DNA from 4 places in the Veillonella sp. LMAG:90 genome. Region 2 is predicted to be linked to each of the others. Evidence: riboswitches for the same ligand, from Rfam matches in the RefSeq annotation. Region 2 holds a riboswitch; each other region holds the start of a gene.

Region 1 (3,725 bases), 950 kb from region 2:
AACACTATATAGATGTTTTCTAATATAGTATTAATATATATGGAGGTACGAAGATGAAAAATTTTATTACACCTCAAGAGTTAGCCAATATTCAAAAAGACGTTGTAATTTTAGATGTACGTGATGATAAAGCTTATGCCACAGGTCACATTGAAGGAGCCTTTGCAATTAATTTAGCCGGTGATTTATCCGATCCCGTTGAAGAACATGGTGGTCGTCATCCTTTGCCAAACATGGTTGAATTTGCTAAAAAAATGGAACGTTTTGGTATTACTAAAGATACTCCTGTTGTTATTTGTGACAGCTGGATTTTCTTAGCCGGTCGTTTATGGTGGATGCTCAAATACATCGGCTTAGACGTTGTAAAAGTATTAGAAGGCGGCATTGAACGATGGGTAAAAGAAGGACATACTTTAACTACTGATTCAACTGAATTACCAACCGAAACAAGTCAACTTGATTATCGTTTACAACCTCATATGCTTATGAGCCGTGCCGAAGTGTTGGCAGCCAGTGAAAATGGTGACCACATCATCGTTGATGCTCGTGCGAGCGAACGTTATGACGGTAGCGTTATCGATACCATGGATGGTATGACCGGTCATATTCCGACAGCAGTCAACTATTATTGGGAAAATTGTTATACTGCTAACGGTTTAAAGTCTGAAGCAGAGTTGAAAGAAATGTTCAAAGATTTGAAAACGACTAAGACACCAATTGTGACATATTGCGGCTCCGGTATTACGGCTTGCCTTGCTATGCTCGCCATGAGTGAAATCGGTATTGAATCCGCTCTTTATGTGGGAAGTTCCAGTGATTGGGTAACGTATGAAAACTTCCCTATTAAAACAGGGTGTGAGTTTGTGAAGGCGTAGCCTTAATTCCTTCTCTTCTTTCTATAATGTTCTGACTGAAAATAGGCTCGGCGAATCATCGCCGGGCTTTCTTCATTTGATGAATAATAGGGCTCCCTTTTTTCTTTAACAACGATTTCCGCCTCTAACTGATTATTGAATTCCCCCAAATACAGTATAATCGGCGTTTTATCCTTGCTGTTCATAACACTAAATTCTCCTTATTAATCACGATAAATTAATTTATTGATTATGCTTTGATAAAAACATAATACGCCGTTTATTATACACCTTTTATTTGAAATGTGAAGTGTAAATGAGTAAAAAATTGACATGATTTTTACTGCCTTAAATTTATTTTTATTTACTTTTTAAGGCTACTATTTTAGTAGAAATTCAGTTAACTATGAATTGATTATAATTAATATCAATATAGACCTTATTGTTTATTGCTGTTGACTTATAGCTTCATTTTTTGAGTGTTATCTCCGGTAAACTCACGTATATTGCAAGAAGTACATATACCCCTTACGGTATAATACTATACCTACTAGGGTATAATAAATTAAAGAAAATTTGAGTAAACATAGGAATCTATCAATATAATGAATTATTTTTCTATAAAATAGCTTAAAACGGCTAAAAATTCCTGACTTTTTATTGACACATTTACAATAAATACGCTAATATATTAGTGATAAAGGATTTTATTTTCGAAATTGAATAATATACTCTGACTAACTTCTATAAAAGATCTTAGTGTTGTAAGTGTCGGGTATGCCGAGCGATTTAAGAGGAAAATAGGTGCAAATCCTATGCTGGAAACAGCTGTAAATGAGGAGTTTATTTCAACAAGGAGTCACTGGGAAACTGGGAAGGCTGGAAATAAACGATGAATCATGAGCCAGAAAGCCTGCTTATAACAAATTGACTGTTGCACATAGTTAATGGGATGTGTTATGGGGTTAATTTGACTAAAATTTGTTTTGCGTACTCACTCTTTCAAGGGTGAGTTTTTTTATTTACTAAATTTTATGAATTTTTATAATAGAAGTTTGATTTAAAACGATATTGTCTAAAAAGGATTCATAGATGTTGATAGTGTAAGTTTGAAAATTGAGTATATTAGGGGGGGACAGGAATGTTTAAAAAAACACTGCAGCATTTGGGGCAGGTGTTGGTGACGGTAATTGGGGTTACATTTTTAACTTTCAGTTTAAGTTTTCTGGCGCCGGGCGACCCTGTGCTCATGATTTTGGAAACCGCGGATACCATGGTTTCACAGGAACTGATTGATCATACGAGGCAGGAATTGGGGTTAGATAAACCGTTCTTGGTGCAATATGGTAATTGGTTGTCTCATGCGGTGCAAGGGGATCTTGGAATGTCGTATTCAGCCAAGAAACCTGTTGTAGATAAGATGATGGAGGCCTTACCGGGTACACTTATGTTGGCGAGTGTAACAATTGTGATGCTACTCGTCATAGCCGTTCCCATGGGGGTTATCGCCGCTATCTACCAGAATAAATGGCCTGACTACCTCTTCCGCGGAATTGCATTTATCGGTATTTCCATACCGGCTTTCTGGCTTGGTCTTATGTTGCTTTACATTTTTGGCTATAAATTGGGTATTGCCCCGATTGCGACGGCAACCGTTTCGTTAAAAAATGCGATTTTACCTGCTTTTACCTTGGCATTTACGTTAATTTCAAAATTTATGCGCCAGGTACGTTTGGTAGTTTTGGAAGAAATCAATAAAGATTATGCCGTAGGTGCTAGAGCACGCGGTATGACAAATACGGAAATCATGTTTAAACATATTTTGCCAAATGCCTTTTTACCACTACTTACCATCTTCGGTATGTCCATGGGCTGGTTGCTTGGTGGGGTTGCGGTTGTAGAGATGGTATTCTCGTGGCCGGGGCTTGGTAAAATGGCCGTACAGGCGATTACTTTCCGTGATTATCCGTTAATTGAAGGTTTCGTACTTTGGGCTTCTATTGCGTATATGTTAATTAATGGTGTAATCGATTATTCGTATACGCTCTTGGATCCTAGATTGAGAAGGGGGAGTAAATAATGAAAGAGTTTATTAGAACACATAAAGCTTTCTCCTTCTATACATCCTTAGTTTTATTGGTTGTATTGATAGCTCTTTTTTCACCATGGCTTACGCCGAACGATCCGTTTGCTTCGAATTTAAGCAATGCCTTAAAAGCGCCGAGTTCTACCCATTGGTTCGGGACGGATAAATTAGGTCGTGACGTATTGTCGCGTATCATTTACGGCACCGGCTTATCCTTATTCATGGGCTTTACCATTGTTGTGTTGGTTGCGTCCATCGGTACCTTAGTAGGATCTTTGGCCGGTTATTTCGGCGGCAAAGTTGAAATGGTGCTCATGCGTCTTTGCGACATCATGATTTCTTTTCCGGGCATCGTGCTTGCCATCGCTATTGCCGGTATTATGGGCGGTAGCGTAGGCAATACCATTTTGGCGCTCACCATTGTAGGTTGGGCTAAATATGCGCGTTTAGTGCGAAGTCTTGTTATTAAAGTTCGTCAGGAAGATTATATAGCGGCCGCTATTATGAGTGGCGGTACGTCGGCCGTTATCTTGCGTCGTCACGTGTTGCCAAACATTATGCCGCTCGTCGTTGTAACGGCCAGCATGGACCTTGGCGTTATGATGCTCGAAGTAGCCGGTCTCTCATTCCTCGGTTTCGGGGCACAACCACCGACACCGGAATGGGGGTTAATGCTCAATGAAGGTCGTCAATATTTACAGTTGGCACCATGGCTTATGATTTTCCCGGGGGCGGCTATTCTTATCGTAGTATCTATTTTTAACCTTTGGAGTGACAGCTTGCGC
Region 2 (3,725 bases):
AATATGCTGTAACAACTTTTAGCTTAAATTTAAAACTATATTTTGACATGAAAAAACCGACCTCCTTAAAATTAGATTTTTAGGTCTAACTTTAAGGGGGCGGTTCAATCATGATAGATTGAGGGTCTTTTTTAAATCGTCTAGTACTCGTAACGAACACTTAATGTATAGGTACGACCAGCAGTTGCCTCATTATCATAGAATTCACGGTCAAATATATTATCAATACTAAATTTAACTGTAAAATCAGGGGTAACGCGATACCCAACACTGGTATTCACTAAGAAATAGCCGTCATAAGCACCGTATTCGCCGGCTGCTGCCGTAGAGCTTTGGCGTGCACTAACATATTGCATATCTAACAAACCGGTCCATTTTTCCTTGTCATAAGCCAAACCGGCATGGAAGATATGTTTCGGTACAGAATAATCAACTGCATTGCTATAGCCTGATTTATTAGTATCCTCTAATTTCGGACCACTAACTTTACCCGACTGCCAAGCATAGTTAACGTATGAGGTTAAATTATCTGTAAATTTATGCTCGTAATTAAGTTCAATACCGCGTCGTTTTTCTACGCCGTAATTTATGTATTGCTTATATTCTGTAGTACTTGTCCCCGGCAAGTAGAAATAGGTATACTCAATTTTGTCCTTGGTTTTAACATTATATAAGGAGATATCCACTGAATCTCGATCCGTCAACTGGCGTTTCATCCCTAATTCCCAGGTTTTGGAAGTTTCAGGATCTAAGCCCGGATTTGGAATAACATTACCCATACCGGAACCGCCATAACGATAAATATATACTAATGGTGGTGGATTAAACGACTCACCATAAGACATATAATAATTTGTACTTTCATTAGCTTTATATTCTAATGAAACTTTAGGACTTATATGATTATATGTTTTACCCTCGGATGTGGTATCATAACCGTTTTTACCACTGGCCCAGAATGTACCGTCACCTTTTTTATAACGATCATAACGTGCCCCAACAAATAAAGACCATTCATCATCAAATTTATACTCATCTTGTACAAATACAGCCAGATTGCTTATTTTACCTTCATCTTGTGCATATTGATTAATAATGGAGTTTTTGTTATGCCACGAAGAAAGATTATAACGCTTCTGAATCATTTCTTCCGTATGATAAGAGGCACCGGCATTAATGGTATGCTTTCCTATATCTCGCCATGTTTTTTCAACTTCGTACGTAAATTTCTTCCCTGGATGGAGAGAATAATCACCGGCCCCGGTCCAATCAACATTTTTATAGGAACTAGGTACAGTAGGTGATGTAAAACCATCAACCTTATCATGCGTATAACTTGCACGCGCCAAGAAATCATTTGCCGTATCACGATATGTCAAAATATGGGTATCACGTTTATTTTCATTATCATAGCCTAAGAAATTTTTAGGAGATAAAGAAATAATTTTATTTGTTCCGACCTGAACATTGCCAGACCATACAGGGTTTCCTTTAGTATCATGTACATAAGTAAATGGATTACTATAAGAGGATTCACTATTAATTCGATTATAGCTATAAACTAAAGATTTAGATTCATCAAAATTGTACCCAATTTTAAAGCCGTAATTTTCATGTTCCCATTCTTTCTCACCACGACCACCGTATATATAAGTACCATTACTTAACTGTGGTAAATCGGCACTAATAGATGCTGTACCTTTTTTTGGTGCAAGCGATCGATAAAATCCTTTATAGCCATCAGAGGAGCGTTTTTCATAAGTAACCCCTAAACTCCATTTGTCTGATAAACGAGAATTAACCGACACGGCTTTTTTCCAAGTATTATAGCTACCATAGGATACATCTGCCACTACAGAAGTTCCATATTCCGGTGCACCTTTAGTCGTAATATTAATAACACCGGCAACCGCATGACCACCGTATAAAGAGGATGCGCCACCGCGCAATACTTCAATACGTTCAATATTCGAAATTGGAATCATATTAAAATTTACAGTTCCGTTATAAGTATTATTTTGTTGAACTCCATCAACTAATACCAAAATATCTGTAGAACTCATACCACGCATAGTCAAACTGCCTTGCGCACTTTGGTCAATAAAAATACCCGGCAAAAACTGTAAAGCTTCTTGAACCGACGAAATATTCTTGTCAGCTATATCTTTTGAGGTAATAACGCTTACACTGGCCGGCACATTAGCAATAGTTTGCTCCGTTTTTGTCGCAGTTACGACCACTGTCCCTAAGTCATAATCAGTAACCACATCTTCGGCCTGTACACCAACACAGCTCAAAATACTACCACAGCATGCCAATACTGCCGCTCGTACTAACAATCCCTGACCTTTCATAATACCCTCCTAATAAAATTACCCTAAATTACTTCTGTCCAAGAAAATGGGGGCAGATCATAATCAGTTAATAGATTTATTTTTTTTACTATTCCTCTTCTTTTAACACTACCTCACCTAATGCTAACTCAAGGTTCTTAGTAATCCCTTCATAATCCATTAACTTATAAAAAAACATATCTACTTCAATCTTGAAATAGATATGCTACATGACCTTTGCCATAATCGCCTCTCTATCGCTCGTAGATTAAAACGGAGATTATAAATAGGCAGGTCTCCTGGCTTAGATTCATAGCGCCTCTCGCCTTCCCGGAATATCCAGTGGCAACATGAGATTAGCTCCTCTTACAGTGACGGGATCGCATCGGCTTATACCGATTTCTCTATTAAGTCTAAATCGACACCTATAAATATGTATAAAATTTCTTCATGTACATTATATATTTACTTTTCCACCTTGTCAATCTTAATTCAAAACAAATATTAATCATGCTATACCCTCTATTGTATACTAAAACTCCTTTATTTCATAGGGTTTTATGGCTTATCATCGTTAATTTTTATATTTAAACATATTATTCTAAACAGTATTTTTATACAAAAAACCTTAAAACAAAAGATTTTTTACTTTAAGGTTTCATCTTATAGTTAAACTCTATTTATTTTTTTAATAATATTTTTAATCAAAATAACTATACTCTAATATAATAATTTACTGCAAATACTCAACTAAAAATCTTCAAAAGCCGCTAACAATTCTTTCGTGTATTTTTCTTTAGGATGCCGATAAAGTAATTCTGTCGGTTGTAATTCAATCAACCGGCCTTCGCGCATAATTCCGATACGATTACAAATTACGCGTAACAAATCTAAATCATGCGAGATAAACAGACAAGCTAAAGATCGTTCCTTTTGAATATCTTTTAAAATAGAAATAATCTGTGCTTGCACCGATACGTCAAGCATCGATGTCGGTTCATCCAATAAAAGAATCTTCGGATTTAATAACAGTAACCTGGCAAGACAAATACGCTGTAATTCTCCGCCGGAAAGTTGATGCGGATATCTGGAAAGTAACTCTTTACGAAGTTGTACTTTCTCTAAAACATCCTCTATACTATGCTTTAAATTAATATCTTGATTCTTATGGATACGAATCGGTTCTTCAATAGACTCTTTGATTGTCATGCGAGGATTTAAAGACGAAGTCGGATTTTGAAAAACTAACTGCATATCTTCTCGCATTTTTTTATTCTCATTTGCCGACATTTGCGATATTACTTTTCCGTTTAATAGAATTTCTCCCTGATCTGGCTTTAAAAGTTGCATGATAATTCTAATTAATGTGGACTTCCCGGCCCCACTGGTTCC
Region 3 (3,725 bases), 620 kb from region 2:
AGGCGCGAATATTCACGTGCTTCATAATGGCATCAATGGTAGCCACATAATCATCGGCATAGTTTTTTACACCTAAAGAACTTAAGAGTGGCTTACCTACGTGAATGCGCATGGCGTTTCGTTCAGTATTATAGGTAAATGCGGCAATAGCTTTACGCATCTTTTGATAACATTGATCGGCTACCAAGGCAAATGGTAAAACAAATACATCGCGGACGCCGGTATTCTTAAATTCAGCCAACACGGCTTCCAAAGATTGTACCGGTTTTTCATATTTTTCATTCCACTTCTCCACCAGCGCATCCGCCAAAAAGACACGGCGAATTACTGCATCGGGATATGCTTTTTTAATCTTTGCTTCCATTATGCCTACGGATTTCTCTACGGCTTCGCCGTATATTGAACCGAATGTCGCTAAGATAATACCCTTTGTACTCATTTTATAAATCCTCCGATATCAAAAATACCTCTAAACTTATACCATAATCGAACCTCTTAATCTGACAAAAATCTGTCATATTTCACATTATCGAATACATTCGAAATACATGTTGATTATTCTTCGTTGGTATAATGATACGTTAGATTTTATTTTTAGTCAATGAGAATTTCTCTCATTTTCAAACTTATCAATGATTATCAATGATAAATCGGAAATTTAATTATATTTTCATCAACTATATTTATCTTTACCGATTCACTTCTATTTTCATCGATTTAAAGAGAATTTATATCCCATTACTATTACAAAGAATACTACTTGCTTACAGGTATTATATTAATAATTCAGATAATACTATACCAATCACGGTCTACGATTGATACAGATAACATCTAATAATTAATATTCCTCATTCATGAATTTTTATACATCAAGTTTCTTAATTTAGTCATTCATTCAATCAAAAAGCAATGTATTGTTACGCCTATAATTGATAATAATTATGGTTGCGAGAACACGCGCGGTGCTGCTACTTCAAAAATCTCAGCAATCATAGGTAAAAATTTGCCTTCAATTAACGTACGTTTACGTTCGCTTTTAGTAATTAACCACAATTGTTTGCAATTATAGGTAATGCGCAATAAGCTGTTAATATATTCGTTAAAATCCTCTTCGCCCATGGCGCTTTTAAGAGCTAATAATTTGGAATGTAAAGGTTCACCTTGATACTCTTCACGTTCCAATACAGGCGTAAATGCCACTTCATATACCGATTCCGATAGTTCATTAGGACCGGCACCATTTGTAAATTGATCCATACGATGGACCTCCTTTGTTAATATATAGCTATTTATCATAAAGCACATTGCCCTATGATGAACACCATTCTCTATTCATAGTACCAAACTTTGACTCCTTTGCCTATGTGTAATCAAAAAAGTGTATCACAAATAACCAAAAGTTATTACTCATAAATAAGTCCCTTATTCCTAGGAGTTATATGACCCGGGTAATTTCCATTCACAGTGAGTATACCCTACCCGGTATTGCATTGACAGTGGACATTTATTCTGCTATGATGATTATCAAATGAATACGACCTTCAAGGTGCCCGACTTAATAGAGAAGAGCAGTAGAAGCTGCCGCGGTCCCGCCGCTGTAAGAGGGAGCACAATCAAAATACCACTGGAAGTTTCTGGGAAGGTGATTGTTGCGTTGAACTTGAGCCAGAAGACCTGCCTTGATGGATTGCCGATAACCCACGAAGGATGGCGAGGTTAATCAATGTCACTACCTGTACTATACACTGACCGGGAATTATTTTTTTAATTCATAAACGACTTAATTAAGTTTGATATGAACTAATATACGTCAGGTGCTTAGCATAACTAGTGATTATTAATACTACCTCTGCCCTGTGGGCAGAGGTTTTTGTATTTTATTTTATTCTATTTTTAGTTTTTATTTTTATCTTCTTTTTATCACGAGGAGTGAATGAAATGAGTAAACATTTTTTCAAAAAAACGTTAGCTACAACATTAGCAGTGGCCGCTTTAACAGGCTTCGGATTCCTTGCTACAGACGTAAACGCTGCTTACCAATTAAGTGACGAAGTAACAACTGCTACCCCTGCATTATTGGAAGCAACTGAAATCGGTGTTCGCACTTACAACACAACCGATCCTGTATTGGCTAAAGCACCTAACAAAGATGCTATCGTAGTAATGAGCTTTGGTACTACATTCACTGATACTCGTGCTAAAACAATCGATGCGACTATCAACGAAATTAAAGAACAACATCCGGGCGTAAAAGTAGTTACAGCTTTCACTTCCCACATCATTATCGATCGTATCAAAGCTAAAGAAGGTATCACCTACCCTACGCCTGAAGAAGCACTCGATCAATTAAAAGCTGAAGGTTACACTCGCGTTGCTTTGGCAACTCTCGACGTAATCCCTGGTATCGAATACAACTATAAAACAGCTGTTTACAATCAGTACAAACATAACTTCAAAAAAATGACATTTGGTACACCTCTCATGTACTGGATGGGCCAAGAAGGTCAAACTGACGATATTGCTAAAACTGTACAAGCTGTAGCAACTCAGTTCCCTAAAGTAGGTCCTAAAGATGCTGTACTTATCATGGCTCACGGCACTCCGGATCCTTCCAACGCTTACTATTCCGTAATCCAAGATCGTTTGGAATCGGCCGGTCTTCACAACACTTACATCTACACCGTAGAAGGATGGCCAAGCCTTGAAGACATCGTTCCTCAATTGAAAGCAAAAGGCATCGAACATGTAACCCTTATGCCATTCATGATGGTAGCCGGCGACCATGCCAACAACGATATGTCCGGTGACGAACCTGATTCCCATAAATCCATCTTGTTGGCTGACGGCTTCAAAGTAGACACTTACATCCATGGTCTTGGTGAAAACCAGAAAATCCGTGACCTCTTTGCCGCTCATGCCGATGAAGCTTGGCAAGCTCTTCAAAACGACGCTAAATAAGATATAACACTGTAAGGGTTCATATTATTGCCAAAACGCACTTACAAGCTAAGACGTTTTGACCAACCAAAAGCGTTCTATACATAAGGAGGCTGTAATAAAATGTAGAGCATATCACATTTTACTTACAGCCTCTTTTAATTGCTATATTTGGATCTATAAAAGTGCCATACGCACCATATAACGATAGGCACCATATAACCATACGCAACACATAACCATAGGCAACCACCATCACCTGTGGTATAGTACAAGTATGAGTTTGCGAAACAGATTTTACTAAAGCTTGTTTTGGAACCGCTATGAATTACCTGCTTACTCACAGGTAATACTTTTACGTACTTTTTATCTACTGTCAGGCAGGTGTATTATGAGAAAATTTTCACGCTTAACCATTATTGTAATGGCGATGACAGTCATTATGGCTATCCTCGCCGGCTGCGGTAAAACCGATTCCACATCATCCGCAGCCACCCGTACTTTAACCTATAAGGATCAAACCTATACGGTGCCGGCCAAACCGGAACGAATTGCGGTACTTGCCAATTCCCTACTCTATTTCATGGATGCCATTGATGCCAAATCCATCAGCCGCGTAGAAACGCAGGATGACATGCCCGCTCACCTCAAAGAATTACCTTCTTTAGGGCAGACCGCCAACATCAACATGGAGCAACTTATCGGTTTGAAACCGGACCTCGTAATCGGCCTCAGCAATCAGCACAGCAAATTTGAAGGCCAATTACAGAGTAATAAATTACCGT
Region 4 (3,725 bases), 940 kb from region 2:
TAGCCGGAAATGGAAATACTGTTAAATTTAGGCATATATTTGGATGTATACGCGAAAATATCGCCGATAATACGCATGGAAGCGGCCGGAGGATAGATATAGGTGTTACGTACCATGAACTCTTTCAAAATGTCATTTTGAATCGTACCGGCCATAACTTTTTTATCAACGCCTTGTTCTTCACCGGCTAAGATGTAGAACGCCATGATTGGCAAAACGGCACCGTTCATTGTCATGGATACGGACATTTGATCGAGTGGAATTCCGGAGAAGAGGATTTCCATGTCGAGAATGGAGTCAACGGCTACGCCGGCTTTACCAACGTCACCCACTACGCGCGGATGGTCGGAGTCATAACCGCGGTGCGTAGCAAGGTCAAAGGCGATGGATAAGCCTTTTTGACCGGCTGCGAGGTTACGACGATAGAAGGCGTTGGATTCTTCGGCGGTGGAGAAACCGGCGTACTGACGTACGGTCCAAGGGCGGGTTACATACATGGTAGCGTATGGTCCGCGTAAATATGGCGGTAAACCGGCCATATAGGATAAGTGATTGCAATCGGCATAGGCACCTTGGTCATACAGCGGTGCCACGTCAATTTGTTCCATCGTGCGATAGAAGTTTTCATCAAAGGATTTGCCTGTTTCAGCTTTTAACTGAGTAAGCCATTCCTGAGCCGCTTGCTCATTGGCTTCGGCCCCGGCAAATGGGATATTTGCGAAATTAGGTATTTTAGCCATTATTTAATCATCCCCTTTTCTTGTTGCATCCGTAACAGTGTTTCGTAGCAGTTGGAGCGTACACTGATGTAGTCGTCCATACCGGCAGCATCACACATTTCTTTTAGTTCAGGTGATGGAGCACCGGCGAGGAATACTTTCATTTCAGGGCGCTGGGCTTTGATGCCTTTCGTAACGGCCGGTGCCAATTCCGGATAGGTGTCGTCGGTGGAGCACACAATGGCTACGTCCGCCTTGGATTCAAGGGCGGCGGCTACGGCGTCTTCCACTGTTTTGAAACCGTTGTTCAAGGCTACGTCAAAGGCGGCAACCTGCATGAAGGATGTAACAAAGTCGGCACGGGCTTTATGTTGCGGGATAGGACCCATGTTAGCCAAGAAGATATGAACATTGTCGCCGGTTTCGGCTACAAATTTTTCGGTCGTGCGGCGTAATTTTTCATAACGTTCGGTCCAGCGATGCGCTTCGATTGGTGAAACGGATTCGCCTTGACTATCGGTGGCGAGGGCGTTTGTGATTTCGCCGAAAGTAGCACCTGCGTTAAGGGCCGTTTTCACAGCGCCGATAAGCGACATCGGTTCGCTGAAGTCGGAGTCTTTAAGAACTTGTAAAGCTTCGTCGATGGCTTTTTCATCGGCTGTTTTACGTTGCTTGGCAAGTTCGTCCAAGCGTTGCTTTAAGAGGTCTGCTTTATTGATTTCAGGGACTTCGAGCAATTCTTCGGTCATGTTAGGGTACATGTTATTACCAACGGCGCGGTCTTGGCGAGTTGCCAATTTTTTGAAGCGGTCTTCCAAAATGCTGTGAACAGCTTCTTGAACCTTACCGGCTTTGATGGCTTCCGTAATGCCACCCATGTTTTCCAATTCCTGGAATTTAGCCCAGGATTTTTCGGTGAACTCTTCCGTTAACGGTTCGAGGTACCAGCTACCGCCCGCCGGGTCAACCGGTTGAATGAAGTTGAATTCATGCTGTTCCATGATTTGGATGTTGCGGGCAATACGGCGGGAGAATTCATCGCTCGGACGGATACAATGGTCGAACGGATACACGTTCATGCCGTCAACGCCGCCTACTACAGCGGAGAAGGACTGTGATGCGGCACGCAATAAGTTAACGTACGGATCATACACAGTTTGGCAAAAAGCGGATGTGCTTACATATAAGTTGATGCGTTGGGCTTCTTCGTCGCCGCCGCAATGACGAACCAATTGAGACCATAGCATTTTAATGCTGCGGAGTTTGGCGATTTCCATGAAGAACGTAGCGCCTACGCTGAAATGGAAACGAATGTGACGGCAGAATGTATCAACATCAATACCGCGACGTTCCATAGCGCGCATATAAGTCAAAGCGGTATGAAGGGCATAGGCTGCTTCTTGAATACCGTTGGCCCCGCCGTTGTGATATACATCGGCATCAACGAGGACTGTTTTTAAATTAGGTGCATGTGCTTTAGCCCAGTGAATCGTATGAGCCATATCATCATAGAGTTCGTCGAGCGGACGATTTACTTTGCCAAAACGGAGTAAAGAACCGATAGGGTCGGCAGCAATAGCACCGTGCAATTCGGCGGATTTTAACCCGGCTGCTTTGCAGGCGATGGATACAGCACTGATGAGATTAACGGCAGATGGTCCGCCGAATAATTCGATTTCATGCTTGTTAACATCAATATCTTTTAATAAAGCTTTTACATCTTCGGCTGTGCTCAAGGAAACGCCGGTATCGATGAATGTTTCGTCAGTACCATCGGTAGGATCGATGCCTTGTTGTGTTAAGCTGTCGGTAGTAATGCTTACAACCGTGCTGCCTTTATCGAGCTCGAAAGCTGCCATGGCATTGGCATCGCTGATGGTTTTGGCATCACAGCGCTGAGCGATTGACCAAGGTGTGTGGATATAGCCGCTGGCATGCGCGCCGCGGAGCTTATCCGCTAATCCCGGATAGGTGTAAGGGTGGGTTAATTCTTTTTGATCCTCTAAACGATAAATTGGGTGAAATAAAATACCTTCGTAAGTTTTCGTGAACATACTCTTATCGAAAGGCTTACCTTTTAACAGTTTTTCAACGGCGGCCTGCCATTCGTCATAACTGGGAATTTCAAACTCGTCAAAGGTGACAGCGGGCAATTCCTCGTGCCCATTTTGCCTTGAAACGGCTAGAGTCTGCTGCTTATGTTCCATAGTACGAATCCTTTCTACATAGCAAATAGAATATGAAATGCAAGAAAATTGATGCATTCGCTATATACAACACTATGTGGCTTCGTTGCGTCTATGATTAGGTAAAACCGTTTTGTCGCTTAGCCTCGCGCTGTGAGATGGCGAGCGGCAGTTGGACTTACTTACTGTGTCTCATAAATAACGCGGTGGGATATATTGTTTCCTCCTATAACAATAATAAAACTTCCTACCGAAGAGCCATATAAGTGGATGTACCGGGCAGTCTCCAATAGGAAGTAGTTTCGAAAAAAATACCGTTTCACAGCAAGACTGCAAAACGGTAAGATTGTATGCGAAAAGAATCACACCATATCTTCCCGTCTATCGCGGGTATAACGACATGCTTCCTTAGGCAGTTCTTCTGACTCAGCTTCATCATTCCTTTTGCCTTCCCAAACATAATGTTCAGTGACATAATAAAAAGGAACTCCACTTCACAGCGGCGGGACCGTGTCGGATTTGCACCGACTTCTCTATTAAGCTTAAAAAGCGCCTATAGGGGACTGTATTTGTTTTATAATTTTATTATATGGTTATAACATAGGAGTGTCAATTTAAATGCATAGTTTAAGCATGTGTAACGTATAAAGGTTAGTTATAACTCATGCTAAGGGGGTGTATGCATAATCGGTAAGGTATGGGGTGGGACAAAATTGTAAGTAGTGGGTTTAAAGTGTATTTATACAACAAGAGGTACAATTAATATATATATACTACTATATGCAGTTAAAGGTGATACATGAGGTAAAAGCATGTGTTG

The links. A riboswitch is a leader RNA that binds a small molecule or an ion and turns the genes downstream of it on or off. The one in region 2 is predicted to bind cobalamin.
Region 1: linked by a shared signal. The riboswitch ahead of nikB (nickel ABC transporter permease) and the one ahead of CCC71_RS05975 (TonB-dependent receptor) in region 2 are both predicted to bind cobalamin.
Region 3: linked by a shared signal. The riboswitch ahead of CCC71_RS08750 (sirohydrochlorin cobaltochelatase) and the one ahead of CCC71_RS05975 (TonB-dependent receptor) in region 2 are both predicted to bind cobalamin.
Region 4: linked by a shared signal. The riboswitch ahead of CCC71_RS01890 (methylmalonyl-CoA mutase family protein) and the one ahead of CCC71_RS05975 (TonB-dependent receptor) in region 2 are both predicted to bind cobalamin.

What each region holds. Positions count from the first base shown of each region.
Region 1 covers NZ_NAND01000001.1:410,401-414,125, forward strand. The annotation lists gene CCC71_RS01835 (sulfurtransferase) at 54-875, shown strand; gene CCC71_RS01840 (hypothetical protein) at 878-1,060, opposite strand; cobalamin riboswitch at 1,604-1,789, shown strand; gene nikB (nickel ABC transporter permease) at 1,996-2,934, shown strand; gene nikC (nickel transporter permease) at 2,934-3,725, shown strand, end outside.
Region 2 covers NZ_NAND01000001.1:1,357,015-1,360,739, reverse strand. The annotation lists one part of gene CCC71_RS05980 (IS3 family transposase) at 1-49, opposite strand, end outside; gene CCC71_RS05975 (TonB-dependent receptor) at 141-2,354, opposite strand; cobalamin riboswitch at 2,606-2,777, opposite strand; gene CCC71_RS05970 (ABC transporter ATP-binding protein) at 3,084-3,725, opposite strand, start outside.
Region 3 covers NZ_NAND01000001.1:1,974,056-1,977,780, forward strand. The annotation lists gene CCC71_RS08740 (sirohydrochlorin cobaltochelatase) at 1-439, opposite strand, end outside; gene CCC71_RS08745 (hypothetical protein) at 943-1,260, opposite strand; cobalamin riboswitch at 1,531-1,699, shown strand; gene CCC71_RS08750 (sirohydrochlorin cobaltochelatase) at 1,942-2,961, shown strand; gene CCC71_RS08755 (ABC transporter substrate-binding protein) at 3,332-3,725, shown strand, end outside.
Region 4 covers NZ_NAND01000001.1:421,663-425,387, forward strand. The annotation lists gene scpA (methylmalonyl-CoA mutase) at 1-740, opposite strand, end outside; gene CCC71_RS01890 (methylmalonyl-CoA mutase family protein) at 740-2,926, opposite strand; cobalamin riboswitch at 3,300-3,477, opposite strand.